DNA from 2 places in the Bacillus sp. ISL-75 genome. Region 1 is predicted to be linked to the other one. Evidence: riboswitches for the same ligand, from Rfam matches in the RefSeq annotation. Region 1 holds a riboswitch; the other holds the start of a gene.
What was found. Region 1 has a riboswitch for glycine ahead of gcvT (glycine cleavage system aminomethyltransferase GcvT). Riboswitches for the same ligand answer to the same signal wherever they lie in the genome.
Positions count from the first base shown of each region.

Region 2: it holds a riboswitch for glycine, as region 1 does, so the genes downstream of both, J7E63_RS21280 (amino acid permease) here and gcvT (glycine cleavage system aminomethyltransferase GcvT) in region 1, are expected to answer to the same signal.

Region 1 covers NZ_JAGGQX010000014.1:31,443-48,198, forward strand. Annotated here, with positions in the region: gene J7E63_RS06245 (YqgU-like beta propeller domain-containing protein) at 1-171, shown strand, start outside; gene J7E63_RS06250 (MTH1187 family thiamine-binding protein) at 258-575, shown strand; gene J7E63_RS06255 (DUF2759 domain-containing protein) at 612-788, opposite strand; gene J7E63_RS06260 (MBL fold metallo-hydrolase) at 1,002-1,637, shown strand; gene J7E63_RS06265 (class I SAM-dependent methyltransferase) at 1,804-2,892, shown strand; gene J7E63_RS06270 (DUF2626 domain-containing protein) at 2,937-3,179, opposite strand; gene J7E63_RS06275 (helix-turn-helix transcriptional regulator) at 3,264-3,962, opposite strand; gene J7E63_RS06280 (YqzE family protein) at 4,192-4,377, opposite strand; gene comGG (competence type IV pilus minor pilin ComGG) at 4,425-4,811, opposite strand; gene comGF (competence type IV pilus minor pilin ComGF) at 4,808-5,284, opposite strand; gene J7E63_RS06295 (hypothetical protein) at 5,232-5,543, opposite strand; gene comGD (competence type IV pilus minor pilin ComGD) at 5,554-5,994, opposite strand; gene comGC (competence type IV pilus major pilin ComGC) at 5,994-6,314, opposite strand; gene comGB (competence type IV pilus assembly protein ComGB) at 6,335-7,387, opposite strand; gene comGA (competence type IV pilus ATPase ComGA) at 7,353-8,435, opposite strand; gene J7E63_RS06320 (YqhG family protein) at 8,564-9,355, opposite strand; gene J7E63_RS06325 (DEAD/DEAH box helicase) at 9,333-11,021, opposite strand; glycine riboswitch at 11,199-11,286, shown strand; glycine riboswitch at 11,290-11,369, shown strand; gene gcvT (glycine cleavage system aminomethyltransferase GcvT) at 11,456-12,562, shown strand; gene gcvPA (aminomethyl-transferring glycine dehydrogenase subunit GcvPA) at 12,581-13,927, shown strand; gene gcvPB (aminomethyl-transferring glycine dehydrogenase subunit GcvPB) at 13,920-15,380, shown strand; gene J7E63_RS06345 (rhodanese-like domain-containing protein) at 15,687-16,070, opposite strand; gene J7E63_RS06350 (lipoate--protein ligase family protein) at 16,264-16,756, shown strand, end outside.
Region 2 covers NZ_JAGGQX010000053.1:11,906-28,661, forward strand. Annotated here, with positions in the region: gene J7E63_RS21280 (amino acid permease) at 1-1,379, opposite strand, end outside; glycine riboswitch at 1,825-1,924, opposite strand; gene J7E63_RS21285 (glycoside hydrolase family 3 protein) at 2,084-4,105, opposite strand; gene J7E63_RS21290 (response regulator transcription factor) at 4,434-5,201, opposite strand; gene J7E63_RS21295 (sensor histidine kinase) at 5,198-7,036, opposite strand; gene J7E63_RS21300 (TRAP transporter substrate-binding protein) at 7,136-8,161, opposite strand; gene J7E63_RS21305 (TRAP transporter large permease) at 8,216-9,511, opposite strand; gene J7E63_RS21310 (TRAP transporter small permease) at 9,513-10,010, opposite strand; gene J7E63_RS21315 (Ger(x)C family spore germination protein) at 10,560-11,768, opposite strand; gene J7E63_RS21320 (spore germination protein) at 11,765-12,856, opposite strand; gene J7E63_RS21325 (spore germination protein) at 12,882-14,453, opposite strand; gene J7E63_RS21330 (polysaccharide deacetylase family protein) at 14,916-15,620, opposite strand; gene J7E63_RS21335 (hypothetical protein) at 15,732-16,184, opposite strand; gene J7E63_RS21340 (DUF6155 family protein) at 16,248-16,756, opposite strand, start outside.

The sequences.
Region 1 (16,756 bases):
CAACTCCTAGCTTATAATCCAAAGAACGGAAGTAGCAGCATAATCATGGATGGGTTAGAAAATGAGCCCATTCTTTTATCTCCTACTGGTGATGCACTTTTGTACGGGAATCAGTTTGAAAAAATTATCGATATTAAGGCCAAGAAAATATATGAGCTGATAAAAGAATGACAATACGGTTGTCATTTTTTTATTTTATCTCCCAATATGATAAAATCACGTTGTGATGAAAATATAGGAGAGGAAGGTAATAGTGCATGGCCATTGTAGATGTAGCAGTCATTCCAATTGGTACGGAAACACCAAGTGTCAGTAAATATGTGGCAAGTGTTCAAAAAGTTTTGAGGAAATATCAAGAAGAAGGGAAGATTCGTTTCCAATTAACACCGATGAATACCATAATTGAAGGTGAATTACCTATCCTTTTTGAAGTAATTCAAGAAATGCATGAGGTACCCTTCTCTGAAGGAATCCAGCGGGTCGCTACAACGATTCGTATTGATGACCGAAGGGATGTTAAGCGTAGTATGGAATATAAAGTAGAGCGGGTAACCACACTGTTAAACGAGGGATAGAAAAAAGACTGCCTGATGGCAGTCTTTTTAAGATTATTAGTGATGTCCTGTTGGAAAACCAGAATGAACAATAGTCATAACTGTAAACCAACCAAAAGTCACAAATGACGCTACACCCCAAAATGCACCTAAGAAATTTTTATTCTTTAGTGCTGAAAATCCACCGAAAGCTCCAAGGATGGTTACGATAGCAAAAATAATTACTAAACCCATGGTAAATCCCCCTTTTTCATCATAAGCAGGCAATGCCTCAAACATTCCAAAGAAAATTATGTACCTATATTATATACATTCGACTATTATTTTATATTTTTTTCTTTCATTTGTCGAGTGCAAATAAGAGATCATTGAATTAGAATTCTTTCTCTCAACTGTTTACTTAGTGTAAAATAATAATATCGCAATTTCAATTGGAGGTACTAAAGAATGAAATGGCAACAAATCCCATTAGGGGCACTTCAAACTAACTGTTATATTGTAGAAAATTTAGATCGTTCGTGTTTAATTATTGACCCAGGCAGTGAAGGGAAAAAACTCATTCATTTGTTGAACAATAGGAAATTAAAACCTCTCGCAATTTTTCTAACCCATGCGCACTTCGATCATATTGGGGGTGTCGATGAAGTAAGGGATTTTTATAAAATTCCAGTTTATCTTCACAAACAAGAGGAAAAATGGCTGGGTGACTCTTCCTTAAATGGTTCTCAATTTTTTATGATTCAGGATTCAATAACAGTAAAGCCAGCTGATTTTATTTTAAAAAATGAAGGAGAAATGAAAATAGGTGGTTTTGAGTTTGACATTTTTCATACACCAGGACATTCACCTGGAAGTGTCTCATTTTATTTCAAAAAGGATGGGTTTGTTCTTTCAGGTGATGCCTTGTTTCAAGGCAGCATTGGCCGTACAGACCTACCAGGTGGAAATGAGGTACAGCTATTAAAAAGCATTCATGATAAGCTGCTTGTTTTGCCTGAGGAAACGTATGTCTTATCAGGCCACGGCCCTGTAACAACCATTGCTGATGAAATGGATAGTAATCCGTTCTTGAATGGATTTTAGAGGATAGAGAGAAGACAAAAATAGAAAAACCCTTCTCCAATTTGAGAAGGGTTTTTCTGGGGGATATTCTATTCTAATATGGGAGGGGATAAAAGTTAAGCTACTATCCTTACAATATTATAAAGTTTACACTGTGTCAATAGTGTTTATTTGAAAAGGAGAATAGATGAATATATTTTTAAAGAGTTTAATTTCAAATTCACCCAATGAGTTAATTACCTATGCGGATTTCATGGGGGCAGCCTTATATCATCCTGAATTCGGTTATTATATGAAAAATAAACAGAAAATTGGCCGACAAGGAGATTTCATAACAACAAGCAATATATCTGATATATACGGAAGAATGATCGCAAAATGGTTTTCTCACGTATGTAAAAGGACACAATTAGCTCCAGTATTTTGTGAAATTGGCGCTGGGAATGGACGTTTTGCGGAGGCATTTTTACAGGAATGGCATGAAACGATTAAAACCCCAATAAAATATATAATTGTAGAAAGCAGTCCCTATCATCAGGAACTGCAAAGGCAATTGCTAACTAATTTTTCGGTTGTCCAAGTAGAAAGTATCAGCAATATTGAGGCTTTTGAGGGAATGGTTTATTCCAATGAACTATTCGATGCCCTGCCAGTTCGTGTGATCGAGAAAGTCGATGGGCAGCTTTATGAGGTTATGATAGGGATTCGAAGGAACGAACTGTATGAGCAAAAAGTATTGTTAACAAATTCAGACATCCTGTTTTTTTTACAAGAAAGCAAGCTTGAACTAAAGGAAAAACAGCGGATAGAGATCCCGTTAGCAATGGAAAAGATGGTGCGGGAAATTGCTCAGTCTCTCATAAAAGGAATGGTTGTGACAGCTGATTATGGCTATACACTTGAGGAGTGGATGGACCCAAGGAGGGCAAAGGGGAGTTTAAGAGGGTATTATCAGCATCAGATGATTGATGATGTCTTACAGCACCCAGGTGAAATGGATATTACCACGCATATTCATTTTGATTATCTCATTCAAAAGGGTGAACAGGTAGAATTAGAATTAATTACCAAACTCAGACAGGATGAATTTTTATTAAGGTCCGGAATTCTAAAAGAATTAGCGAACCATTATGACCCCAATCCATTTTCAGAAGTCAGCAAACGGAATCGAGCGATTCGTAGTTTGATCATGCCATCCGGAATAAGCACCTATTTTCATGTGGTTATCCAGCAAAAAGGGTTTAAGTTAAATGAAAATGACGTTTTCGTTGAATAAAGAAAAAACGCCGGTAGTATTCCGACGTTTTTTCTAATTGTTTCTCAATGACCTGCACCAGGCACCATCATGAACGTAGTCCAATAAGTGAAACCTGCGAAGAAAACTGTTAAATATGCTCCGAATACCCACAAATACATGCGCTCGGATAATTTAAGATAGCTAAGCAGAACGAAAAAACCTGTTTGGGCTAAGAATAGCATTGCCGTTTTATCCATATCACCTAGATAAAACATAACTGTAAAAATGCCCGTCCAGAAACCACAAACTCTGAACATGCGATCCATATGTATCCCCCTCCTTTTACCCTACGATACCATCATTACAATATTATAAGGAAAAGGAGGCATAATGTAAATAATGGTTTCGAATTAGTTTGTAACCAGCGCTTGATATGAACAAGTTTCGCAGCCAGAAATAATATTTTCTTTTTCAATCAACTCAACGGATTCAAATAGTGCTCCAAACATTCCTTTTAGAAATTCATGGTGCATACTGCATACTGTTTCCGAATGTTCTTCAGCCACTTCTTTAAATGGACAATTGAAAATTTGGAAAAAGATTTTTGTTTTTTCACCGTTTGCTTCAAATTCTGGATAAAAACCTGCAAGCGTTGCAGCGCTTTTTAATATTGTTAGCTTTTGCTCAAATTCTAATTCCTCACCAAATGCTCTTTTTGCCTTTTCTTGTTCAATCACTTCTGTGCCAAAATGTGTTCCGGTTAGATAAAGGGCTTGCTTTCCTGCTTCTCCAAGCGAAATCATTGTTTGGAGTGCGACTTTGGATAAAAGCATGTAGTCGCGAAACGGGAAATGCAGCTGGATTACATCGTCAGATAAACGATATAATCTACTTGGTCTGCCACCTTTACCTGTTTTCTTGGTTTCAGATGCTAACATATTTACATCTTCAAGCTTTGATAAATGCAATCTTGCTACATTCGGATGAATATTAAAATTTTCCGCCACCTCTTGAACGGTTACTTCTTGATGACGTTTTGTAATGTATTGATAAATATAGTACCGTGTTGGATCTGACAAAACGTTTGTTATTTTTAATGTTTGTTCCATCACTGTTCACCTCGGACCCCCATAATTTATTCCATTATAATACAGCCATTGTAACATGGGAATGAGGTTAACAATGTTAACACTATAAGTTTAGAAAATGTTCACAATTTGCGACTTTATATTGTAACAATATAATAAAAAAATAGCCAAAATTCATTTATAATCTCTTGTCAATAGCAGAAATATAGATATTTTGGAAAAATAACGAAGCAGACCCAGCATCCTCTCGTTACAATTTTCGTCTTTTTTTGACTTCAAAATAAACGATGTAGGGTAGAATTCCGAACCAGCGATACCAAAAAGAAGCTTTTGTTTCTTTACGAGCTGTACGAATTCGTTTTCGTTCATCCTTCGGTTGGTCTGCGTATTTCACGATGGTTTGGGTCATATATTTCACATAGTCGTTTGTTTTCATGGACACACCTGCCTTTAATTTTCATAAACAAGTATGTCCATATTTCTTCATTTTAATTCGACCCATTTACTTAATCTTTTTGTCCTTGTATCAAAATAGCCCCGTCCAATGACTGATTTGGCAACAGCATGGAGGTGAAGAATAAAATTGACTTTTTGGACATATCCAGTAGGAGTTTCAGCTTGGTAATCCATGGTGCCGTTAACAAAACTAATTGTTCCTTTGACAGGTAAGATCCCACTCTTTTGAAATATTACTTCCACTTTTTTTATCGACGATAGAAAATAGTACTCCTCTTGGAGGATGATAGCCGTTTCATGTGCCATTTTTCTTTCGGATAACAATTGTTCAATACGTACCGAGAAAAATAATAAAAAAAGGATGATTAGGCACAAGGTAAGTGGGTAAGTGAAGCCTTTTTCATTATTTTTCATGGGACTGGCCCCGAATTTACTAATGGAAAAGCTGTAAATGAGTATTCTTTTCCCCGTAGATCCGTTACGATGGTTTTGACTGTATTGTTTAAAATGGTGAACGAATATTGTGAAACATTTTGGAGGATTATTTCGTGACCAGTTGAATTCACACGTCTCCTAAGATTAGTACCGTACTTTTCATATTGAATGGTTTCAGTATCCTTCGTTAGAATTAACCTTCCGGAAATCACTTCGGCACGAGTGGACAGCCTTATTTCTTTTTTGATTTGGCTCGAAAAAATTTCCCATTCCATTGCCTGTAACGATGCCTCAGTGTCCTTATTAGTCAGGATAATTTGAAAAACAGGTGTCATAAAGAAAATAATCGTCGTAAAAATTGAAAAAGCAATTAGTACCTCGATGAGCGTAAATCCATTTTCATTCAAGGGGCCCACAAATTTCGGTTTCAGGCTGTAATGAATTTTTTTCAATTCTTACACACACCTCCTTTTGGTCAGCTGCTCCGGTGTCTTTCCATTTGATTTTGAATTCAACTCCATTCAAAATGGAAGTGTAATTTGAAAATGTTTTATTACTGATTAATTTGGTCTGTAGTTCCTCATACATCAGCTGCCTCGCCTTGCTCTCCCATTCCAATTGTCGTGATTGTTCTCTTAGTTCGATTAATAAAGGCAGTAAAAATAAGCTAAGCATTAACCAGGCAGATAAAGAAAGTAGCAGTTCAAGCAAAAAAAATCCTCTAGTACTCCTTAACATAGAACCGACCCTTTCCAATTAAAAAGGTAATAACATATGTTTTATTTTTTGTTTGAATAAAAAAGTTTCCAAACTGGTTTACATTTCCGTCGCTTAGGAATTTCAAATATAAGGGGAGAGAACCTTCTTTGAGATAAATATTTGTACTGTAATTTCGATTGACGATCGGCGTTGGTTCCGGCCACAAAGACAGATAATACCTATATTGGTCTGGAACAAAAACAATGGATACTTCATCCTGATGGGAGATAGCATATTGTTGAGCATAATATAGGTCGGCTTTTAATTGGATTAAAAAGGCCTCATCCTCCATTACTGAGTGCTGTGGTTTTAAGGAGAAAACTGTAATTGAGGAGATGATCATGAAGATGGAGAGAACTAACAAGGACTCAATTAAAGTGAAGCCTTTTTGATGCGTATTCATTATGGAGTGGTTACTGATGCAACAGCTGTTACAGTACCTTCAGAGTCTATTTCAACTGTCTTTCCGTTTGGACAACCTTTAGCGTCCCCCTTTATATATCCTTCTGCTTTTAGTTCCGCAATAGTTGGTACTTTATTCTTATCCATTTCATAAGCCTGAACTTGTGCCTGGACCATTTTAACATAGGCATCACAGCCTTTATTGTTGATGTTAGAATTATGTTTGGCAACGTTTGGAATTGTGATAATTAACAAGACCGAAATTACGAGCATGACGATCATCATTTCAATTAAAGTGAAACCTTTTTCATTTTTCATCATTTTTATTAACCTCCATTTTTTTAAATGCCGTCTAGTAAATGAAACATGGGTAAAAGAATCGCTAAATACATCGAAACCACCATGAATCCAATAAAAATGTAAAGAATTGGCTGGATGGTTGTTAACCGTTTTTCTATCATTTCCTCCATGTTAGTGACACAATGCTTACTGAAAAATAATAACTCCTGCTCCAATTTTCCATTCTCTTGGCCGTGTTTTACAATCATCGGAAATTCTTTTTCGAAAAACGACAGAGACGCTAAAATTGTCTCCAACTTTTCTCCGGTAATTAGCTTTGTTTTAATCGTTTTAGCTAAGTGACTGTAAAAAGGATGCCTGAGATTCTGTTCAAATAGTTGTAAGGCTTCGGAAACTGATAATCCACCTGATAAGAGAAAGCTAAGTTGAATGGAAAAGTAGTGGGTAAACAGCAATTTGAGGATCCTGCCAACAAAAGGTATTCGAACAAGTTGTGACCTTTGTTTGAGGACGGAGAGTTTTCTAAAAAAGAGAAGATAATAAGCGGCTCCCATAATTAGGATCAGAAGCAGGGTACCGATAACAGTTGGGAAGTATTGATCAAAAGCATAAATGACATTTGTGAAAAAATTTGCTTCCAGACCAAGTGATGAAAAAAGGGTGGTGAACCTTGGCAGCAATGTATTTTCTATAAAAATAAATAGAAAACCTGTAATAACTAAAAGCACCATTGGATACTGAAGCAACTTGAGCAACTTGTGTACGTCTTTATCTTTTAATAGGGCAAGATCACTTCCTTCTAACAGAGCATCAGCAAAGCTGCCATGCTGCTCCGCAAAATAGACATAACCGACTAAGTCTTTGTTGAAACCAAGATTATTTAATGCATCATGAAACGGTAAACCCTTTTTCAACTCTTCTAAGCATCCATTTAAATCCTCCTTTCGTTTTGACGGTAATTGTAATGCTATGGATTCAATTGCTAGAGCAATTGGATACCCCCTTGCCAATAGTTCACCGGTTCTTCTCAGGAAATTTGCTTGTTCATTGACTGACCATTTAGACCGTTTCATCGTTATATACCAATCGTTCATATTCAGATTCTTGAATATATCCAAGGGCAATGCCCTTATTAATTACATCTTTTATCATTCGGTAACGAATTTCTATTTTTTCTCCTTGAGCAGCTTTCATTACTGCGTGTAAATTTCGTCCGGATAAAAGTTCAAATACACTGGCGCGTTTCCATCTGCCATAGGAATAACAAATAGGTGAACACTCTCCTTTGCAAAAAGGGCAGGTAAGTTCAACCAACCTTTGGGCAGTAATGGCAATAAGTGTCTGCTCGACCTCTAACCAATTCACACCAAACTCACGCAGGCGATAAACCGCTCCCTTCGCATCACGGGTATGCATCGTGGAAAGCACTAGATGGCCTGTTAATGCAGCCCTTACCGCAATCTTTGCCGTCTCAGCATCTCTAATTTCACCGACCATTATTATGTCAGGATCATGACGAAGAATTGCCTTTAGTCCGGCTGCATAGGTGACGCCTGCTTTTTCATTGACTTGGATCTGCAGGACTGAGTCATAGTTTTTTTCAATGGGATCTTCGAGTGTAATGACATTACGATGAAATAAGTGGGCGGTTTCATTTAAAAGGGAATAGAGAGTAGTCGTTTTTCCGCTGCCCGTCGGCCCGGTAAAAATTATTAATCCATGAGCGTGTTTGAGAAGGGCAAGTAGTTTTCGGGTCATTGCTGGGAAGAGTGAAAGTTGGTGAAAAGGTATTTGTTCTTGCTGTGGTAATAGCCGGATGACAAGGCTCTCTCTATTATTAGAAGGGAGTGTGGAAAGCCTGAGCCCCATTAAATTTCCGTCAACTTCACAAAAAATGGATCCACTTTGTGGTCGTCTTCTTTCTCCAATGTCCATATTGGCTGTGAATTTAAAATGTGAGATTAATCTGTCGCATTCATCTCTTGGAAGGGATAGTCGAGGAATTAACTTGTTGGTTAATCGGATTTGGACGAGTGTGTCCCTCTTCCTTGGGATAATGTGAATATCTGTTGCCTGGTTTCGTGCAGCATCTGTAATGATTCGATTTGCTAAAATTTCTATCTCGCTAACAATAAGTACCACCGCCTTTTCATTTTTCTTTGGATAATATTCGACAAGGTTCCTCCTTATCCTTCTTTATTTTCAAAAATATTTTTTAAGGGTGTCAGGCACCATGTGAAAATTTCACATGGTGCCTGACACCCTGTCTCTTATATTGCTTTTTCAGTGAGATAAAATAGGCCGCCATTGATGAAGGATATGGAGATTTTTGGTTCGTACTGTTCCTTTAGTGCCATTTTTTCGGTTTCAAAGTTTTCATTTTCATCTTCAACATCCTCGTAAAAATGATTCAAGAGGTGTAAATCTTTATCCCAACGTTCTCGCGCGTCTATTGCCCAAGAGTGGTCATCCTTCTCAATGATGGATGTAAGATAGGTTTCAACTCTCATCATCCCGCTTTGAGGTTTCACTAAAGGTGACAAAGTAAAGGAGTAATCAGGTATTTTTGGTGTTAACGGTATTTCAAGCAGTCTGTCATGGAAATCTTCAACCATTTTTCCGTTAATGAGTTGTAAGCCGATTGATTTGAAAATATCCCGCTTACGGTCACATTGATAGGAGATCTTAACATTCATACAAAGCCATGGTAGTAAAGGAGTTTGCTTGTTTTGATTCCGATGATTTTCATAAAGTCGGATATAGCTGGCTAAATTTTTCGTCGAAGTAAAAATTTGATGTAGCCGAGGTGAACCAAAATGAATGATTTCCCCCTTTATATTTTCAGGAGCGGCATCTTGGTTCGTAATAAATGTTAACTTCATCGGGTTTGGAATTCCACCCGTTTTTTCTAAATAGTGCCAGTAAAAAGGCCGATTCATTAATTCCTTATCAAGTTCAACTGTTAACTGAACAGTCAAATAGCCTGGGCTATTCGCCACAATTGCACAGTCATTAGCCTGAAAATAGTTCAATAAAAAGTTATGAATTTCCTGCTGCTGCATGGGAATCTCCCTTCTTCATGTCCTGAGCAAATTCAATCATTGATGATAAATTTTCCATTTTAATTCGCATTTCGCCTTCGGATGAGGATTGTCCAAAAATATCGATTAAATGGTCTTCTATATTGCCAAATTCCAACTTTGTTAATATATCGTCAAGTTCACCAATTACTTTTTCAAATAAATGTATTTTCTCATAAAGAAGCTTCAAAATATGTTCTTCGACAGTATTTTTTATCGCAAAATTATAAATCATGACATCCTTTTCCTGGCCCAGACGATGGATACGACCAATTCGTTGTTCGAGCCTCATTGGATTCCATGGCAAATCAAAGTTAATTATATGATTACAAAACTGAAGGTTAATTCCTTCACCGCCTGCTTCAGTTGCAATAAGGACTTGAGCGTGCTTTTGGAATAATTCTCTCATCCAGTCCTTTTTTCCCCGCTTAAAGCCGCCCCGAAAAGGGACAGATGAAATTCCATGCTGTTTTAAATACCATTGGAGGTACATTTGTGTTGCTCGGTATTCTGTAAAAATAATCACTTTATCATTTACTTTTTGAATTAATTCTAATGCTTTTTCGGCTTTTGAATTCTTCTGGACAGCTTCGACTTTTGTTATTAAATACTGAATTTGTTCTTCGAAAGCTGGGGTTGGATTTTCCTTTTTTTGCAGCATATTTTTTAATGTATAAAAAACTGCTTCTCTACTGCTGCATGCCTCACGCTGTAATGTCATTACGGAGAATGAACTTGCCTGTGCCCAATTCCCCTCATTTTTTAATTCAGTAATTGACTCATAAAGATCTTTCTCCTCTTGAGTGCATTCAATCGGAATGGTTTCCACATGCCTTTTCGTCCACTCAATGCCTGTATCTGCCCGCCGGTTCCGAATCATAACCTTGTTTACTAATTCTTTTAAATGCTCATCATCATTTAATGAACGTGCATCTCGTTTGTATTTTTCAAAGAATGCTGTTTCGCTGCCTAAATGTCCTGGTTTTAATAATGAAACCAGATTAAAAATTTCCTCGATACGGTTTTGAATGGGCGTTGCCGTCAATAGTAAACAAAATTTCTTTTTCAGATTTTGGACAAATTCGTAATTTTTTGTTTTGTTATTTTTAAGTTTATGGGCTTCATCGATGATAATAAGGTCATAGTCCTGCTTAAAAATTATATCTCGATGAGGATTTCGTTTGGCCGTATCAATTGACGAAACGACAACATCACACTGTTCCCACACATAGCTTTTCCTTTGTGAAATGGCTGGAATGAAAAATTTGCTATTCAACTCCATCGACCATTGAGTAACTAAGGATGCAGGGACAAGAATCAATACCTTTTTCACCAATCCACGAATCATATATTCTTTTAGAATCAGCCCGGCCTCAATCGTTTTTCCGAGTCCTACTTCATCGGCAAGGATGGCTTTCCCATTCATGTTTTCAATTACTTGTTTTGCTGTTTCAAGCTGGTGAGGAAGTGGGGTTAGATTGGGTAAATGGCTAGGTGCTAATAAACCCTTGAAATCTGGAATGACGAGATGTTTTTCAACTCCAATTGCTAGTTTAAAAAGTTCCCAATTCCCCCATGGACCATCGTTTTCAATTCTATGTAAAAAATCATCCTTCCAGGAGGAATCAAATTCAATTTCGATCGACATGGTTCCAACTCCTTTTTGTTCAATTTCCAGCTTTTTGCTTTTCTAATAAAGTTATTGCTCAATGTATTATTTTAATGGTAGGATGATATTAGCTTTGAATGTTTTAAATATTTTAATAAGGTAATTTATTTTATAAGTATAATTAGTATGACCAGTTTAGATAATATTATAATGCGAATGATAACAAGGGGAGAGACTACTTATGTAGCGCCGAAGGAGCAAGCAGAAATGTGAATCTCTCAGGCAAAAGAACTCTTGTAGGACGCAGCTCTGGAGAGCGCTGCTAGCTTTAAGCAGCCACCAAAGGGGAAAGCCTTTTTAGGTAAACTTTCAGGTGCAAGGACAGAGACCTTCTTACGTTTCATAGGAGGTTTCTGTCCTTTTTTATATTATCTAATGAATAATTTGCGCCAAAGATTGAAGGGGGATTAAGAATGTCTGAATTAAAACGAACTCCACTTTTTGATGTGTATAAAGAATGGGGTGGAAAAACCATTGATTTTGGAGGTTGGGCACTGCCGGTTCAATTCTCTAGCATTAAAGAAGAGCATGAAGCTGTTCGCTCTAGTGCAGGTTTATTTGATGTTTCCCATATGGGTGAAATAGAAGTAAAAGGCACTAATAGCTTAGCGTTTTTACAAAAAATGATGACTAATGACATATCAAAAGTAAAAAATGGAGGTGCCCAGTACACCGCCATGTGTTATGAAAATGGCGGTACTGTTGATGATCTGCTTGTATATAAGATCGAAGACAATCATTACCTTTTAGTAGTAAACGCATCAAATATTGAAAAAGATTACAAATGGCTTGAAGACCATTTAACTGGTGATGTCTCTTTAGAAAACTTATCGGAAAAAACAGCACAGCTGGCTATCCAGGGACCACTTGCGGAAAAAGTATTGCAAAAGCTTGCGGGAGATAATGATTTAAGCCAAATTGGCTTTTTCAAATTCCAACAAGATGTAATCCTAAATGGGAAAAAGGCACTTGTATCAAGAACTGGGTATACTGGTGAAGATGGCTTTGAAGTATATTGCGATGCAGAAGATGTTGTGGACCTTTGGAGAGACATTTTAACTGCAGGTAAAGAAGATGGAGTAATCCCATGTGGATTAGGGTCACGCGACACACTTCGCTTTGAAGCAGTTTTAGCACTTTATGGTCAAGAACTATCTCCAGAAATTTCACCACTAGAAGCTGGAATTGGTTTCGCTGTGAAATTAAACAAAGAAGATGACTTTATCGGGAAACAAGCGTTAATCCAACAAAAAGAAAAGGGCTTAACAAGAAAATTGGTAGGAATCGAAATGATTGATCGCGGGATTCCACGTCATGGCTACCCTGTTTATAAAGGTGATCAGTTAATTGGTGAGGTTACAACTGGAACGCAATCACCAACGTTAAAAAGGAATATAGGTCTTGCCCTAATCAATGCAGAATTTACGGGTCTTGAATCCGAAGTTGAAGTTGAAATTCGCGGCAAACGTTTAAAAGCTACTGTAGTTCCAACACCTTTTTATAAAAAAGAAAAGAAATAAGAGAAGGGAGTTAGGTTTATGAAACATCGCTATTTACCTATGACTGAACAAGATAAGAAGACTATGCTTGAGGCAATTGGTGTTTCCTCTATTGATGAACTGTTTAGCGATATCCCTGAGAAAGTAAGATTTAAGGGTGAGTACAATATAAAAGCGGCCAAGTCTGAAACGGACTTAATGAAAGAGCTTTTTAAGATGGCTAGTCGGAACGCTGACCTGAAAAGAAACGTATCTTTTATAGGTGCAGGTGTTTATGACCATTACATGCCTGTAATTGTCGACCATGTTATTTCTAGATCAGAATTTTATACAGCTTATACACCTTATCAACCAGAAATTTCACAAGGTGAACTTCAAGCTATCTTTGAATTCCAAACAATGATTTGTGAGTTAACGGGAATGGATGTTGCCAACTCATCGATGTATGATGGCGGAACTGCACTTGCTGAAGCAGCGATGCTTAGTGCAGGCCATACCAAACGAAAAACAATAGTTGTATCCAGTGCGGTACATCCAGAATCACGTGATGTTCTTAAAACTTATGCAAAGGGTCAGTACCTCAATGTGATTGAAGTACCAGTCAAAGATGGTGTAACAGATCTAGACGCATTAAAAGGACTAGTTAATGAAGATGTTGCAGCCGTTATCGTCCAATATCCAAACTTCTTTGGGCGAGTCGAGCCGTTAAAAGAGCTTGAGGAAATCATTCATGCAAATAAGTCCATGTTTGTAGTTTCAAGTAACCCACTGTCCCTTGGGGTATTAACACCTCCAGGTAAATTTGGTGCTGACATCGTTATTGGTGATGCGCAGCCGTTTGGGATCCCAACTGCCTTTGGCGGACCGCACTGCGGATATTTTGCTGTCACTACTAAGTTAATGCGGAAAGTTCCAGGCCGTCTTGTTGGACAGACAACGGATGACCAAGGACGCCGCGGTTTTGTCTTAACACTGCAAGCTCGTGAACAGCATATCCGACGTGATAAAGCTACATCAAATATTTGCTCCAATCAGGCATTAAATGCCCTCGCTGCATCTGTAGCGATGACCGCACTTGGTAAAAAGGGTGTCAGGGAAATGGCTGCGGCCAACTTGCAAAAAGCTCATTATGCGAAAAATGCTTTTAAGGAAGCTGGCTTTGAAGTTGTTTATGATGGCCATTCCTTCAATGAATTCGTTGTGAAATTAACTAAGCCTGTAAAAGAAATCAACCAAAACCTTTTACAAAAAGGAATAATCGGGGGCTATGATTTAGGGCGTGATTATTCAGAACTGGCTAACCATATGCTGATTGCTGTAACAGAACAAAGATCGAAGGAAGAAATTGATACTCTAGTGAAAGAATTGGGGGATTTCCATGCATAATCAAGACCAGGCACTCATTTTTGAACTTAGTACACCAGGCCGCATCGGCTACAGCCTGCCGGAAATGGATATACCGGAACTAGATCTCAGCGGTCTCCTTCCTGATGGTTACCTTCGTACAGAAGAGCCTGAACTTCCTGAAGTTTCGGAGCTTGATATTATGCGCCACTACACTGCCCTTTCGAGGAGAAATCATGGCGTCGATTCAGGATTCTATCCACTAGGCTCGTGTACGATGAAATATAATCCGAAAATCAACGAAAATGTAGCGCGTTTTAACGGATTTGCACATGTACATCCGCTGCAAGATGAAAGCTCTGTTCAAGGTGCTCTTGAACTTTTATACGATTTGCAGGAGCATTTAATCGAAATAACAGGTATGGATGAAGTGACCTTGCAACCTGCGGCAGGGGCTCATGGGGAATGGACAGGTTTAATGATGATCCGTGCTTATCATGAGGCTAACGGTGATATGAACCGTACAAAAGTAATCGTCCCTGATTCTGCTCATGGTACGAACCCAGCTTCCGCTACGATTGCTGGTCTAGAAACAATTACCGTTAAATCAAATGAACATGGTCTTGTTGACCTTGAAGATTTAAGAAGGGTTGTTGGCGAAGATACTGCTGCATTAATGTTAACCAACCCGAATACGCTTGGACTATTTGAAGAAAACATTCTTGAATTGGCTGAAATTGTCCATGAAGCCGGTGGCAAGCTTTATTATGATGGAGCAAACTTAAATGCCGTTCTTTCAAAAGCAAGACCTGGAGATATGGGATTTGATGTTGTTCACTTAAATCTTCATAAAACATTCACTGGCCCACACGGAGGCGGTGGCCCTGGTTCCGGTCCTGTCGGGGTGAAGGCAGACCTTATCCCGTTCTTACCGAAGCCGATTATCACAAAGCAAGGCGAAGAATATGTCCTTGATTATGACCGCCCGCAATCAATCGGCCGTGTGAAGCCATATTACGGAAACTTCGGAATCAATGTTCGTGCTTACACATACATCCGCTCGATGGGACCAGATGGCTTAAAAGCGGTAACAGAGTACGCTGTATTAAATGCGAACTACATGATGAGAAGACTTGCTGAATATTATGATCTACCATTTGATAGACATTGTAAGCATGAATTTGTACTCAGTGGAAGACGTCAGAAAAAATTAGGCGTTCGTACATTGGATATTGCGAAACGTCTGCTTGATTTTGGCTACCACCCACCAACCATTTACTTCCCATTAAATGTGGAAGAGTGTATTATGATTGAACCGACTGAGACCGAATCAAAAGAGACACTGGATTCGTTCATCGATATTATGATCCAAATTGCTAAAGAAGTGGAAGAAAATCCAGAAATCGTTCAAGAAGCACCACATACAACAGTGGTCGGCCGGATGGACGAAACAAAAGCAGCCCGTAAACCAGTTTTGAAATACCAAGAAGCTTAATAAATGGAAAGGTCAGATTCGAAAAATAATCTGACCTTTTATCTTGTTGGATAGGAGATTATAAAATTATTTATTGTGGACAACTTAAAATAGTTCTCTGAATCCAGCTCCAGCGCCCAGCTGCTAGTGGACTTCACTCTCCGCCCTACGATAAGTCAAGCACGAATGCGCTAACGCTCTCCGTGTTTCCTTTATCTCAGTTGGAGCGCTCCAGTCCATACACAGCTAAACGGGCGCTTGCGCCTTTTGTTCTGTAGCAGTTTTTGAAATTAAAAAGGCTCCGAATCCGGAACCTTTAATGATTTCTTATTTCTTAGTTTTTACTTTACCTGACCATTTTTTGAACCCGCCTTGTAGCTGAGTAAGGTCTCGATAGCCTTTTCGGTGTAAGAATTGGGCTGCACGTGCACTGCGCATTCCACTCTGGCAATACAAATATACTGGCATATCAGAACGAATTTCTTTCATACGCATTTTCATTTGCGACATTGGGATATTACGTGCTCCTAAAATATGGCCGCCTTCGAATTCGTTTGCTTCACGAACATCTATTAGTTGTGCCTTTCTGTACCCCGCACGGAAGTCTTCTTCTGTTACCGTTTTAACAATTCTTTTCTGATAGAAAAATGTAAAAACGGAATAAATGATAACTGCTACAATGATGATTAATAATGGATAAAGTGAACTCAATTTCTTTTTGCTCCTTTCAAGCTTTCCTGCACTAGTATTTATTATATAAGTCAATCCGATAAAGATAAAGATGAATGCAAAAAAATCTTTTGATATTGCCTAAATAATTATAGCAGAAACATCTTATTTTGAATCTATATCAGATTTTGGTAGACTTAAATACGATATAATTATAAAAAAATGAGGTTTTAGAATGAAAAAAGAAGTTTGGCGTTTTATTGATACTGGAAATAGTTCACCATCTTTTAATATGGCTTTAGATGAAGCGTTACTTGATTGGCATAGTGAAGGGAAATTTCCTCCAGTGATTCGTTTCTATGGCTGGGATCCGGCAACGCTATCAGTAGGATATTTTCAAAAAGTAGAGAAAGAAATTGATATGGAAGCAGTTAAGGCACACCAATTAGGTTTCGTAAGAAGACCTACAGGAGGACGTGGCGTTCTGCATGAGCATGAACTTACCTATAGTGTCATCGTTTCTGAAGAACATCCAGAAATGCCTAATTCTGTTACAGAGGCATACCGAGTAATTTCTGAAGGAATTTTAAAAGGTTTTCACCAGCTAGGACTTGAGGCATATTTTGCTGTTCCAAAAACAGCAGAAGAACGGGATGCATTGAAAAACCCTCGCTCTGCAGTATGCTTTGATGCTCCAAGCTGGTATGAGCTTGTGGTGGAAGGCAGGA
Region 2 (16,756 bases), on a different contig from region 1:
TCCTGATCGGCATAATTCTCCTGATCCGCATTATCCGCCTTCTTTATCAACATCTTATAAATCGCAATCAGCATGATAAACCAGACAGGTGTTACGAACAAGGCAACACGAGTGTCTTCCGCAAGTGCAAGTACGACAAGCACGAACGCTAGGAAGGCAAGGATTAAGTAATTGGAAAATGGATAAAGCGGCAATTTAAATTTGTTCACTTTCGCAAGATCTGGTCTGGTTTTGCGGTATTTCAAATGGCTGACGACAGTAATTCCCCAAACAAAGATGAAACATACTGTAGAAATACTTGTAATCAGCGTAAATACTCCTTCTGGCATTACATAGTTCAACACAACGGCAATTAAAATGACAACAGTAGAAAAGAACAATGCATTGGAAGGTACTTGACGAGAAGTAAGTTTTGCAAATGGTACAGGTGCATTTTTATCTTTGGCAAGTGAGTATACCATCCGGCTTGTACTGAAAATGGCGCTGTTACATGCCGAAGCTGCAGATGTTAGAACGACAAAATTGACGATACCAGCAGCTGCAGCGATACCAACCGCCACGAATACTTGAACGAATGGGCTTTTCGCTGGATTGATGGCGTTCCACGGATAAATACTCATAATGACAATAAGGGCGCCAATGTAGAAAATTAATACCCGAATAGGAATATTATTGATTGCTTTTGGGATAACTCTCTCCGGGTCTTCTGTTTCACCTGCAGTAAGTCCTACAAGTTCAATGCCAACAAAAGCAAACACGACCATCTGGAATGAGAGGATAAAGCCATTTATGCCATTTGGGAACATGCCGCCGTGGCTCCATAGATTCGTGAAACTGGATGCGCCTGAATTTGTGGAAAAGCCTTTAATAATCATGAAAATTCCGATAACAATTAATCCAAGTATCGCAATGACTTTAATTAATGCGAACCAGAATTCCATTTCGCCAAAAAGCTTTACGGTTGCAAGGTTCATAACGAGCAAAACGACAAGTGCAATTAATCCTGGCATCCACTGTGGTACACTTGGAAACCAAAACTGAGTATAGAGACCAACAGCTGTTAAATCGGCCATTGCAATTGAAATCCAGCAAAACCAGTAGGTCCAGCCTGTGATAAATGCTGCCATATTACCTAAATAGTCTCTTACAAAGTCAACAAAAGAATGATATTTCAAATTGGATAAAAGCAGTTCTCCCAGGGCGCGCATGATTAAAAAGCAAATTACCCCTGTAATCAAGTAAGCAAATAAAATCGATGGACCTGCTAAATGAATAGATTTACCTGCTCCAAGAAATAATCCTGTTCCGATAGCCCCGCCAATAGCGATAAGTTGAACGTGCCTGTTTTTTAAACCTCTTGACAATGTTTGTTCCTGCATATGAATTCCCTCTCTCTACTTTTCAAGGATGTTTGCAATTTTTTGATGGCTTTAAATAATATGTAAAATCAATAATTGCAAATTTATTCTAATGAAAATTTAATATTTTTTTAGTCAATTCGGCATGAATAAGCGCTTACATTTTCTAAAAAGTAAATAATCAACAGGACAATCATGATGCGTAACAGCCACTCCTGTAAATACAGGATTCCTTTACCAATCATGCTTTCACACCACAATATGGTAAAATTTTAGGCCCTAAATCTTTTTTAGGATCGTTACGACTCTCCCATTATTAGTTTTGTGTTTAACTCCTCCTTTTTATGTTTATTACTATTTTTCTCCACAAAAAAAGGACAGAGAAAAATAGGCGTTCCCCATTTTCCTCTGTCCTTTTACCTGAGAGTATAACTCCTTTGGTGGCACATGGCGCTCTCCAGAGACGCGTCCTATTGTGGTCCTTTTACCTGAGAGATTGAGCCCAATTTTTGGGACTTGCTCCTTCGGTGCTAAACAATGCGTTTAGTCTCTCCCACAATACTCATCCGCAATTATGAATTTAATTTAATCCTAGTCTATTCAAAGAATGATGTCAAATGAATTTTCTGAATTTAATTAATTATTATAATTTTATAGAAATACAGAGGCCATAGTAAACAGACACTTTTCCATTACTATTTAATGTATTCATGTGCCTTCAACTCTTATTTATATGTTAATCCAAAGTCAAATCCGTAAGAATCCCCATTTTTATTTTTATAGACATAGGAAGGATCCTCTACATAGCCTGGAATATCTCCAACCTCGTTGTCTACTGCTTTTTTGTTAGCAGGTATGGTGAATGGAAGTTTCCCTGTCGGATTGTATTTTCCACGAATAACGTCTACGATTGCCTCCGCCTTTACGCCAAACGTGCTGATTACTGCTGCAGCATTAGGCTCAATTTGATCAATCAACCATGGGTTAGTGAAGTTAATCGCAGTAATCGTCGGAACTTTTTTCTGAATCTCAATAATTCTATCAACATTAGTAATTCCTGTTTCAGGGCCAATGTTTATCCGTGGATTATTATCCCAATTCGATTGAACAGGTCGGACCCAAACAAACGCATGTGTTGCTTCCTCAAGATTATCCGTTACGGTGATAGAAGTATCATATTTTTTAATAGTTTCTTTTAATTTCTTGGTGGCCGCTGCATCATCTCCACCTGGGAACATCTCAATATATAGTTTGACATCCTTTATTTCACTATCACCCAATGGTAATACATTTTTACCATCGATATTGTCATTGCGTAATAGAACCAATGACTTCCGGTGTGCTTCATCCGCTTTTTTCTGTGATTCAGGATTATTGACTACATCAAGCGCATTTTGACCATCGACATAAGGGTTTTCGAAAAGGCCTAATTTCATCATCTCTGTTAGTAAAAAAGTGACCGATTCATCTACTTTTTCTTCTGCAAGCAATCCATTTTTCACTGCATTAATAATTGGCGTCGGATCGGATGCGCCAGAAATGATATTTGTCCCGGCATCGATTGCTTTCGCAAATTTTTGTTCTGGTGTTAATCCTTCAGCACCCCAGGCATTATTACCAATAGCACCCGTATCGGAGTTGACATATCCTTTGAAACCAAGCTCTCCACGTAAGAGGTCAGTGATGAGCGCTTTGTTTAAAGCAAAGCCAACTTCTTCAAATTGCTGATTTTCACTATACCATGGCAAACCTTGGTCAGCACTCGTATTGCTTGGAAATGCGTAATATGGCATGACCGACGATACTCCAGCTGCAATTGCTGCCTTAAAGGTCGGAATATGATATTCAAGCAAGCTGCCTTCAGTTGGATACGGATTGAATTTCCCCTCCACAAAATGAGGATCTAAGCCGTTATCACGTGCTCCACCACCTGGGAAATGCTTCACAGTGATAGCCACACTGTCTTTACCAAGCTCATCTCCTTGAAAACCTTTGATTACGTTATAAATCATGTCAGAAGCTAGTTCTGGCTGCTCTCCAAATGTATCTTCAATCCTTGCCCAAAGAGGGTCAGTAGCAATATCGGCTGTATACCCGTAAACTTTACGAATACCCGATGCTCGCCATTCCTTTGCGGCCGTTTCCGCAAAGTCTTTCACAAGACTGGAATCGCGTGTTGCCGCTAAACCTAAAGGACCTGGCCAAAAAGAATGGAGGCCTGCCCCCTCACTATTATTCGTATAATCTGTTGAGGCATGATTCCTCGGGTTTGAAGTAATAACAATTGGGATCCCTAACCTTGATCGCTCAGCTACTTCCTGTAGCTGATTATTATAGTCTGCGATGACATCTGTCGTTGGAGTTTGCCGAAAAATATAATATCGTGTGTTTTGATTTATTAATTTATTCGGCAGGACTAGTTTGTTATCTTTAAATTGCGGGAATTCAGTAATAAGCATCATTCCTGCTTTTTCCTCAAGCGTCATCTTTTTCACTAGATCCTTTACACGTACGTCAGTAGGTACCTGCCAGTTTTCATAGGGGTCGAGTCTACTGTTATTATTAAGGTCCTTAAATTGCTTCTCACCCTGTACAAGGATGTTTTTGGTCCTCGCTTCAATGGCAGGTGCATTTTGCTTATTGCCATTCGATTTTCCCGGTTCCGCGCTTGCATATGGAATAGCAAGCGATGATAACATCAATGCAGCAATCGTTAATGTTGATGCTTTTTTTGAAAATAGTTTCATTCTATTTCTCCCCCGTTTTCCTATTAAAATACTTACAAAAAAGAGTAAAACTAGTTAAATCTTAAACGTTTCATGACATTCCTATCACTCCTTCAAGAGAAAACGCTTTCAATCGAAATAATTGTATAATTTAGAAGGTAAACAATAATAGAGAATATTTTTAGGTGAATTTGTGTTTTTTTAAGATTTGAAATATTCAGATATATATACCCATAGCCAAAGTCCTAGCTTTGGACCAGATAAGATCGCAAAATTGATATAAATTAAACGCAAACTTAAATCAATCAAAAAAAAGAAGCCAAAAACTAGATTCTTGGCTCGTCGACCTTTATGGAGTTTTTTCCGGTACCTTTACAAGCGCTGATTTTCGAAACTCTGATGGTGAAAAGCTTGTAAGTCTCTTAAAGTTGTTACTAAAATAGGCTAAATCCGAGTATCCCACTCTCTCAGCAATCTCAGCTAATCGTAAGCTTGTATTTAGTAACAAACGTTTGCTTTCCTCAATTCGCAGCTCGGTAATATAATCGACAAACTTTTTGTTCAGCTGTTGTTTGAATAATTGACTAAGATAACTAGGATTCATATGGACTGACCCTGCCGCATCCTTCAGTGTAATTTGGTCTAATGGTGTTTTCTCTAAATACTGCAAAACCTTTTCAATCGTTGAGGAAGGAAGATTTTCATCCCCATTTTTTGGAGTATTCCTTTTTGTCTCTTCTTTTGATTTCATTTCTAGCCACTTTTCAAGACACCCTTTTAACTCGGCTTCCTCTACTGGTTTTAGAAGGTAATCGGTTACACCGGTTCGAATGGCTTGTTGAACAAATTGAAACTCGTCATGAACACTGATCACAATGACATCCTGTTTCTTCTTCAAATGACTCAATTCTTTTACTAACGAAAGCCCGTCCATTATCGGCATTCGAATATCCGTTAACACTAGATCTGCATCATTATGCTTAATCCAGTCGAGTGCTTCTAACCCGTTTTCACATTCGTGGACCACTTGCAAAGGAAGCTTCAACTTGTTTATCGTCCACTTAAGAGCTGTTCGAACCCATCTCTCATCATCAACCAACAAGATATTTTTCTTCATACTCTCTCCTCCTCCACATGATGATCTAGTATGGGTAAATGGATTAATACCTTAGTCCCTGAACCCTGTTCACTTTGAATGGTTATTCCATACTCGGGTCCAAACAAATAATGAATTCTTTGATGAACATTTACGATTCCTATATTTTTCCCATCACTAGTGGACGTTTTTAAGTCCATTCTTTTCTTGATTTCTTCTAAAATATGATCCTTTATTCCTTCACCAGTATCGGAAATGCGAATAACAAAGGAAGACTCAGAATGACGGAAAGCTGATATCACAATTTTTAATTTTCTAGTATTAGGACCATAACCATGAACAAAACAATTCTCAACCAATGGCTGGAGGGAAAATTTCACCATTTCCAATTCCATTACCCATTGAGGAATATCAAACATGTACTCAAAACGGTCCTCAAAGCGAAACTTTTGAATCTGCAGATACATTTCACAAAAATTCACTTCTTCTCTAAAACTCACGGTAGATGAATGATTATTAAGATTATACCGAAGTAGTTTTCCAAGTGATAAAGACATGGTTGCAATATTTTCCTGATTTTCTTCCAATGCCATACCCCTAATGGTTTCAAGAGAATTGTATAAAAAGTGGGGATTCATTTGTGATTGCAGCATTTTTAATTCGACTTCTTTTTGTTTAAGTGACATTTCTGCTTCCTTTAACTTAGAGACATATACTTCTTCAAGTAGGTTGGATAGTTTCTCAACGGTATTATTAAAACCAGCAGTCAATTGTCCGATTTCATCATTTGAATCCACTCGAACTCTGCCATCTAATTTTCCAATTTCAACTTCCTTCATAAAATGTTGCAAACGACGGATGGGCCGAATGATGCTTGTGGCGAATCCGAACCCGATCAAATAGGCAATAATCAAAGAGACAAGAATGGTTAAGGATATGGCTTTTTCAATTTGAACGATTCCCCCCGTTAAATCTCGGTATGGGACTGCCGATAAAAACCTCCAGCCGAGGTTTCGAGAGAAAGTATAGGTAATAAAATCTCTCCGTTCATTTTCTAAAATTTCCGTGCTGCTTCCTTCTGTTTTCAGGTTTGAAAGTTGTTTGAATTCAACCCTTTTCCCGAGTTTTGAGAAGTCAGGATGGTAAATATAATGCCCGTTCGCATCTAAAATGGAAAAATAGCCATTTTTACTGATGGTTACCTTGTTAGAGATTTCTTCAATTCTTCTGAAATTGATATCAATAATAAGCATGCCTACAGGTAAGAGCGTCTGGGGATTATATAGTCTCCTTACGAGTGAAATGACAGGCTGTTCCTTATTTTCTAATTTTAACTTTCTCATAACTAACATACTCATCCCATTAAGTGGGACAGATGAATACCAATATTCCTCTTTCATTTTCGTAGCAGGATAGAAATTTCTATTTCCAAGAGTATCAATTACCTGATTGTTATTAAGTAGTATAGTGATATTAGTTATATCTGCTCTTGAGTATTCTGCTTCTTTAAGGGTGTTACGAGTTGGTTCAATAAATTGATCTCTATTTTCTGACGCTTTCAATTTCAAAAGGCTCGATAATTCAGGAGAGTTGATAATTTTTAGGCTGGTAATCTCAAAATCTTGTAAATAATATTCGATATGTGACTCTACTTGATCAATTACTTGGCTGCTCGATTGTCTAAGTACATTTTCAAGTTCAACCGATGAACGATTGTATGAAATAACTCCAACTGAAATGACTGGAAAAATAACTAGAAAACTGGAGAAAACGCAGAGCTTTATCATCAGTGATTGATTTTTTAAGAGGATGTATCGTTCTAGGAATTCTGCGATTTTTCTCCACCACTTCATCATTGTTGTTATTCATTCCTGTCTATTAGTGATTTTTTAAACAGAAAAGACCTAGCTGGTAAATGGATATATTCACCAACTAGGCTTACTGCCTGCTATCGATTATGGACGTGCTTTTTCAATGGCATCCATTACCTCTTTATAATCTTTTGAATATTTATCAACCATGGATTTAACAGCGTCTTTCCAAGGTGTAATATCATCAACCTCAGTGAAGGTAACTCCTGCCTCTTTCAGTTTCTTAGTAGAACGCTCTTCCCACTTATCCCATTCTTCTCTTTGCGCTTGAACGGAATCAAGTGCTGCTTGTTTCACAATTTTTTGATCCTTTTCTGAAAGCTTATCCCATGCTGCTTTACTAATAAGCAGGACTTCAGGGATCCGTTGATGATGGTCTAAAATAAAGTTTTTCGCTTCTTGATAATGGTTAGAAGAGTCTAAGCTTGGGATGTTATTTTCTGCACCATCAATGATTCCTGTTTGCAGCGCGCTGAATACCTCGCCATATGGCATTGGCGTCGCACTTGCCCCAAGTGCTTCCATGAAATCAATATTGATTTTACTCTGCTGCACACGGATTTTTTGCCCTTTTAAGTCCTTTACACCTTTTAGTGGTTTAGTAGAATAAAAACTACGTGACCCTGAATCATAATAAGCAAGCCCTTTCATTTTTGACTGCTCTAAACCATCTAACAATTTTGTTCCCATTTCACCGTTAAGAAAATTCCATAAGTGTTCTTCGCCTTCGAATACATATGGGAGTCCTAATGCAGTGAACTGATCATTGAACTCGGCAAGCGGACTGGAATTGATTCTTGTGAACTCAATGGCTCCAAGCTGAACCTGTTCCAACACGGATTTTTCATCCCCTAATTGGGCAGATGGAAATACCTCAATTTTAATTCGGCCATTTGTTCTTTCATCAACCAATTCGGCAAACTTTTTGTCTCCAACAACAGTTGGATAATCTGGCGGCTGATTATCTGCCAACCGGAACGTATATTTAGGTTCCTCAGCTTTCGAACCCCCATCTTTTGTACCCGTCGTTGCTTCTTTCCCACAGGCAGCTAGGATGCTACCCATTAAAAGCGTTGCTGCTAGAATTCCTGTAATCTTTTTTTTCTTCATTCTTGTAACCCTCCCTTAAAAAATTTTATTATTTTATTTTCACCTTTCCTTCGGTTACTTGACTAACATATTAGGAAGCCACAGGACAACCTCAGGAATATAGGTAATAACCAACAGAACAACTAGTAAAGCGTAGAAAAATGGCATCATTGCTTTTGTCCCTTGTTGTATCGAGACCTTTCCTATCGCACATCCGACGAACAAAACGGTTCCTACCGGCGGCGTTAAAAGGCCAATCCCAGCATTTAAAATCAGGACAATTCCGAAGTGCACCGGATCCATTCCAAAGCTGGTTACAACTGGAAGGAGAATAGGTGTCATAATTAAAATCATTGGTGCCATGTCCATTGGTGCTCCAAGGAGAAGTAACAAAATATTAATAATCAATAGAATAATAATCGGGTTATCAGAAATACTTAAAAATAAGTTCGTTACCATTGACGGAATTTTCAGGTAAGCTAATATCCAGCCAAACGAAGCTGATGCTGCTATTAAGAAAAATACCATCGAAACAGTTCTCATCGTCCGGGTTAATATTTTCCATACATTCGAAAATTTTGCTTCCCTATAGACAACAAACGCTAGAATAAAAGAATACAAACAAGCTAATGCCCCAGATTCCGTTGCTGTAAACCAGCCACTCATAATCCCGCCCAAAATAATGACTGCTGGGCTTAAGGATAAAAGTCCATGTAGAAGGATCCCGCCAATTTCTGACTTTGGAACAGGGTCCGCTTTTTGGTAGCCTCGTTTTCTAGCAATAATGTAACCCGTGATCATTAAGGAAATTAACATAATAAATCCAGGAACAATCCCAGCCATAAATAAACTGGCGATGGAAACACCACCTGCTGCTAAGGAGTACAAAACAAGATTATGACTCGGCGGAACTACTACACCTTGAATGGCCGATGCAATCGTTACTCCCACTGCATAGTCTGCTTCGTATCCCTTCTTTTTCATCATCGGAATCATAACAGACCCAACGGAAGAAACGTCGGCGACGGCAGAACCTGAGATATTTCCAAAGAACAATGCAGCTACACTGTTAACCATGGCGAGCCCACCGCGAATTCTGCCAACCATTAAACTTGCCAGATTCACAATTCGAGTCGCAAGGCCGCCCTCACTCATAATTTGTCCGGTCAAAATAAAGAACGGAATCGCAAGTAAAGAAAAGGAATTCATCCCTTGAATCATTTGCTGGCCCACTACCGGAAGAGGTATACCTAGATAGATAACCGTCAGCAATGACGAGGCAATCAACGTAAGGGCAATGGGAAAACGAAGTAAGATTAGAATAACAAAGCTTGATAGTAAGATAATGATACCAATTGTGTTGCTGTCCAAGTTACATGCCCTCCTCTATCTCTTTGTGGCGAGTGGTGTTAATGTTAAAGAATTGTAAAAGCGAATAAACACAAATCATCACACCCGTGACAGGCATAACCGCATAAGTGATACTACTTGGCCATTTTGTCGCCGGCAGAGTTGAATCCATCATCAATACCGTGAAGTCCCAGCCCTGGATTACCAGATATAATCCGAAAGCAAAAATAGAGGCACTGATGATTTTATCTAAAACTTTATTAAAACTTTTAGGAAATAGATTCGTGAAAGAATCAATGCCTAAATGGATATACTCTCGAAATCCCACTGCTATGGCCATAAAGGCAAACCAAGCGAGTAACAAAAGAGTAACTTCCTCTGACCAAAAGAAAACAAAATTAAATAATTTCCTGGTAAAAACTTGTAGGGTGACGACAAAAATTAAAGCAATTAACGATAGTAGAGTGAATTTTTCAAAAATGGTATCGATGACTAGACCTACTTTTTTGATTACATTCATTTGATTCCCCCCATTTGAAAACGTTTTCTTGTCTCTAATTTTATGAATCTTTTGAATGTTTTTGAATGTTCTTTTTTTAGGATAATTTGTGATTTTTTTAGGTGGAATTTGAAATCCTTTCTATTTGAAACCATTTTATGTATTTTTGTAAGTTTAATAAACGAATTAAATATAGATTAAACTTACCATGTTAACTGTATTCCATCAACTGGTTAAAAACATAGGCACTATCCATTCTAGTAAGTTGTTCCGAGACCGTGGAAAAATATTATAAATAGCAGCAGAAGTGTTGCATAATAAAATAAGTAGGGACGTTTCTTATTGGGGACAATCGAAAGTTTTGCGCGCAAAAAAGCACAACTAGGCTAAATTTGCTAGTTGTGCCTTTTTCTCAATACCCCTTTAAATAGGTACCCTTTCTTCGCTAAATCAACATTTCTTCATCCTGTAAAATAAGTTGCCAGGCTGCTTTTGCTTTAATTCTTACTACATTGGAAGCTTGGGTTTTAAGAAGTATAATTCTTTTTTCGTACCCTAAAAAAAGAAGGCTTACTTGTGACCTGACGCTCCATAATCTTTGATTGTTATTTTTACGTTGTAGTAAATTGGAACCTCACTGAATGTTTGATCCCAATCTTTTTTGACTTTTTCCCATACTTTCGGATGCTCAATTCTTAAACGGTTTCCAAAGCCAGCAACGTCTACTCGATATTCCTTTTGCGTTTTTTTAATTGTATGATCAACCAATCGTTTTACTTCTTTTTCGGTGGATTCTTCTGCCCTTTTTAGAAATGTATTATCAAAAGAGTTACCTGAAACCACCCAATTCTCAGATAATCGCCCTTCTGATTCGATGTTTACATCAAAAGAGATATTGTTTCCTTTAACATGAGAGGTGATTTTACTTTTCATAGACTCTATCTCATATACGATTAGCCCACTAGTCTGTTTATCAAAACTTTTCACCACACCGCCTTTCCCCTTGCCTGTTATCCATGTTATACCCTCCAATTCCTCTTCATTTAAAAAACCACGCAGTTTTTTTGTCTTTCCTTTTATCACGGCAGCTCCTGCAAATTTCACATCTCCATTAGCCGAGATCACATTTTGCAAAAGAAAACTAGATCCTGAATGTAGCTTACCGTCTAATTTAATAATCGAAATAGGAGGCAAAATTCTTGTCGTTCGATAGGCATTATCTACCATTCCAAACAGACGAAATGCTGGAACTTCTCCTGCTTCCTTTGATACTAGTGTATTGCTAGCTCTCCCTTTACTAATAAACATAAGGCAGCTTGGTCTAAAATCATTATCCCTAAGATATTGATCAAGTAATCGATCTAAACTATACGATCGTGCAAGTTTATCACCGATTACAATGACTTTCATGTGACTGGCATTAAAAGGAAGATCCGTTCTTAATGATAATTCACGAACCTCTTGAAGGATGGAGTCTCCCGTTTCAGAGATATTAACAAAAGATTGTTGTTGCGATCCCCCTTCTTTACTCATTGAACTTGCTAATTGTGAGGTAATAAGTTGATAAGTTGTAGTAATCTGATCTTTTTTGGAATAGCCTTCATCTTGTTCGTTTATCTTTTTCTCTATGGTTGACTTCTTCCCTATATCGAATGCCACCCCTACACCTAAGCTTAGCTCTTCAATTTCATGACTGCTCCAACAGCCTGTAAGAGAAAAGAGTAACAGGACAGACAGCGAAACCAAGAGAAATCGTATATTGTTATGACTTAACTTCATTGTTTTCTTCCTTTCCATCTCGCGATAATAAGAAGGAGAAGTGGTAGTAAACCAAATAAAAACAATGCACAATTGCTAATCATATCCCCAAGTTTAAATAGATCATTGATATTTTTTGGGGTGATGGAAATGACGTAAATAAGTGGAAGTAAACCATACATAAATGAACGAATGTTCTTTTTCGAAAGTTGAGCCAGCCCTAAAGCACCTGCGTAGTAGCTGATGGTAAAGGTAGTAAACATTTGCATAATCCATACCACCAGCAACAAAGAATCAAACCGTTCAAAGATCAAACCGGTTACCTCAAAACTTCGTATCAAATCAAGTGTTGGCCATGTTCTCGTGACCACTTCATCGACGGATAACGCTCCGATCACCATCACAACGGTTATCCCATAAAAAATCAATGGAACGGAAATTCCAACTAGGACCATTTTTACTGCTTTGTTTGGCTGTTGCATATACGCCATGAGGACCAGCAGGACTTCAGGACCTGTAAATGCGAGAGTCGTCGCCTTTACTCCTTTTAGCACAGGGATGAATCCAGTCCCCAATACCGGGCGTAAATTATCGATCTCAAATATTTTTAGGCTCATAAAGGCTACTAGCAAAAAAAGGAAAATCGTAATAGGTAATACAATTTCAAACAGACGGGCAATCGGGTTGATACCGCCTATGATCAGATAGAGACCTACCCACATAAATGGCATCATAATTGCCCAGATAGGGGTACCTTCCAGCAAAAAATACCTTATTACTTCCGCCATTGAACGGAGTTGAAACCCGGAAGTTAAAAGAAAATAACATACTATAAGTAAACTAAGTAACCTGCCCACCCATTTTCCTACAATTTCACGGCTGTATTGATAAATTGTTTTTTGGGGAAACTGTTGGCATAATTTGACCATGATCACCCCTGCGATTATCGCGATCACCCCGCCTAAAATAACACTTAACCATACATCTGGTGTATTCACCTTCTCTGCAGCTGTTCTGGGCAGGGTGAGGATTCCTGAACCAAGAATAAAGTTGCTGATGATAACAGCTGCTTGTGGCGTGGTAATTCGATCTTTTGGACTGACAATCATCCTTTCATGTTCCTTTCACAATAGGTTATCTTTTACGTATAGGATTTTTCGTATGCATCATCTTTGGACGACGTTTCATCATCATAAGGGGCATGCGAACCATCAAATCTTTCCATTCACTTAAACGATAAGGAACGGCTGGACTCATATAAGACACGCCAAAACTTTTTAGTTTCACTAAATGGCTTGTCATGAAAAGGAAAAATAGAATGACTCCATATAATCCAAGTATGGCAGCACAAAGCATGGCTACGAAGCGAAGAATACGCAATGTAATCCCTACACTATATTGAGGATTGGCAAAAGATGAGATCGCAGTTAACGCCACTACTATCACCAAAATGGGGCTAACAATCCCTGCCTGTACAGCCGCTTCACCAATGATTAACCCACCGACAATTCCCATTGCTGGACCAATTGGCTTCGGTAACCGGAGTCCAGCTTCCCTTAAAATTTCGATCGATATTTCCATAAATAACGCTTCGATAAGTGCAGGAAATGGAACACCGGACCTCGCCCCTATAATGGAAATGGCTAACTTAGTAGGAATCAATCCTGGATGAAATGAGATGAATGCAATATACAAAGCCGGTGTAAAAAGAGCCAGAATAGCTGCTAGATAACGAAGTAAACGGATGAACGTGCCAGGAATCCACCTTTCATAATAGTCTTCAGGTGATTGTAACATCATGCTAAAGGTAACCGGAACGATCAAAGCGAAAGGCGTCCCATCTAGTAAAATGGATACCCGACCTTCCATCAAGGCAGCAATCACACGATCAGGACGCTCTGTACTCTGTACCTGCGGAAAAGGACTAAGATAATTATCTTCGATAAGCTGCTCTACATAACCTGATTCTGGCACATTATCAAGATCAATTTTCTTAATTCGCTTTTCTACCTCTTGTACTAATTCCGGATCCACAATTTCTTTTATGTAAGCGACGACTAGGTCTTTTTTTGAACGCTTTCCTACTTGAAATTTTACTAACGATAAATTTTCAATTTCACCATTCCCTCTCAAAAAAGATGTATTATCACTTAAGGATTCAGTGAAACCGACCCGTGGACCTCTGACTAATGCCTCTGATACTGGCTCTTCAATCGTCCTTGTTTTTAATTTTGTTGTACCAAGGATTAGCGCAGCTAATGATCCATCAATTAAAAGCGCGGTAGAACCTGTTAATACTTTTGATACTAACTCTTTAATAGAACCAATCTCTTCTACTTCACTAATAGGCAGCACATGATTTTTTACAAATTTGGTTAAATTGCTTCCCTTCACAAAGGATAGCTCCTGTTTATATTCTGTTGTGAAATCAACCATCAATGATGTCATAATATGTTTATTAATCAGATCTTTATCTGATAATCCATCCACAAAAATAATGGATGCTCGAATGCCGGTACGCCCAATATTAAACTCTCGAAAGTGCACATCCCAGTTATGACCGATTTCTTGTCTAACTAATTCTAAGTTTAAAGTGAAATCATCTGTAAACAGATGATTTGAGCCTTGAGGCTTAGATTCTTGTTGATCTTCAATTTTGTTAGGTTGTTTTTCTTTTTTTCTATCCTTTAATTTCCGTTCTCGCATTTTCATCACTCTTCCTTGCGAATCCAATTAAAAAATCTGAAGATCATGTACGGAATGAAAAACACGATAAAAGCTTGTATAAAAACTTTCCAGTCTGGAAGATAGGAAACAATAGAATTCCACATATTAACCACCTTTATATGCCCAAAAACCAGTAGCTGAAATCACGAACCAAAGTATGTAAAATAAAGTGATTTCCTTAGTGTTCCTTGGATAGCATTATCTTTGGCTTATACGTGGAAATTTAAACATTATATATAACAACCCTTCATCACTCTGGGCTTCAACGTTTTATATGTATTTTGAACAAGTTCTACCAGCTGGTGATATAATTTCCCGATCCTGAGCAGCGGTGACTACTCTTATTTTTAATAAAAAGGTGGTAGAAATATGAAACTAGGCGCATTTTCTGTAAGTTTAAATGTAAAAGACATTATAGTTCAAAATCATTTTGTGGAGTTCTTACTTCTTCAATTTCAATAGTTCATTAACTGTAATGAATTTATATCCCTCGTTTGATAATGATTGCAATATTCCTTTAATTGTATTAAGTTCTTCGCCAGTATCATCATACATTGGGTGTAACAAGATAATGGAACCAGGTTTTACATGTTTCTTCACATAACTCACTTTGTCAGTGGCAGAAGTGTAGTAAGTATCTGGTTCAAGACTCCAAGTGATGGTATCTCTATTATTGTTATATAAATAATAGGGCAAGCCAACGAGTTTTTTTCCATTTGGAGGTCGGAAATCAATTTGACCTTTATACCCTGCTTCTCGAATTAGTTTATCCGTTTTTTCAATTTCCTTCTTGATGTTAGAAGGGGATGTAAAAACCATCCGCTGATGGGAAAAAGTATGATTTCCAATTTGATGCCCTGCACTTACAATTTTTTTAGCTTCTACAGGATTTTTTTCAATTTCATTACCGATTAGAAAAAATGTCGCTTTTACCTTGTATTGTCGTAACAAGGGTAGAATTTTTTCTACATTTTTTGTTGGTCCATCATCAAAGGTCAATGCGACTACCTTTTGATTGGTCTTCACCTGGTCGGTTAGTCCACCAAATAACTGGAAGGTTCTAGAATTCATTAACTTATAGGTTCCAAGTAATAAAAGGAACACTAACAAAATTCCAACTCCACTATATATTAATTTCTTTTTCATAAAAACAGCCTTTCTTTCGAATTTTATTAAGTTTATTTTTATAGTAATAAAATCTACTAACTTTCCAAGATAAGATATTTACTGTAAAACTTTAAAACTATCTAGAGTAAATTAAAATGGTAATTCATCATCATCTATATAGGTATGCATTTTGCCTGGGCTCTCTAATTGCCCTCGTATATCCTCATTTCCATCTATTTCATCAAAGGTAACGCCATATGGAAAACCATTCGATATAAAACCTTCAATAAAATCAAATGAACCAAAATCATCATAAAATTGTTCCTGTGCTTTTTCGCGTTTTCTCTTTTCTTTTTGTTTTTGCCTATCGATTAGTGATTGAATCACCTTTTCTTTATAAGATTGTTTAAATTTATATCCTAGAAGCTCCAGTTCTTTAATTGCACACAGTAGGTCTACACCAAACCAGTTACTATAACCTTTCGCGATATTTTTCCCATTGTACTGCTCAGACCATTTCTTCGCATTTTGAAGCCTAGCATTCCGATTATACCGTTTTCGTCTAGGTGTACTGCTCGATTTGTTCTTACTTTTTACCATCATTCATTCCACTCTTCTAACTAAAGTTGATATCACTATGTTGTTTATTAGGCTTAAGACATTAACCTATTCATCCTCGTCTTCATCTTCATCATGAACCCATTCAATCGTATAATATGATTCCTCTAAAGCTTCATGGAACCACCAGCCAGTTCCCTCTGCCTTGGATAAAACACTAAGTAATCTAGTAGAATATGCTTTGTATAGTTCTTCATCCCGATCACATTCCATGGCAACTTGATCAAACATTTTCACCATACTGGAATAAAATCCTTCATTTATATCCCCATATGAATTGGTAAATTCTACACCCATTTCCACATAAAAAAGCATAAGGTCAACTGTTCGTTTCTCATCATTTGTGGCCTTCTTAAAAGCCGTTATCTCTTTTTTTGCCTCTGCCAGTCGTAGTTTCCCAAAACCTCTTTCTGGAAAAAATTCATTCTTAATTTTTTTCTTTACTTGATGAAAAAGAACTTCAATTACTTCGTCCCCTAGAAATTTACTGGATAAGTAGTTTTGTACCTCTTTGTTTGCCCTGAACACTTCGACGATTAGTTCAATCAATTCTTTTT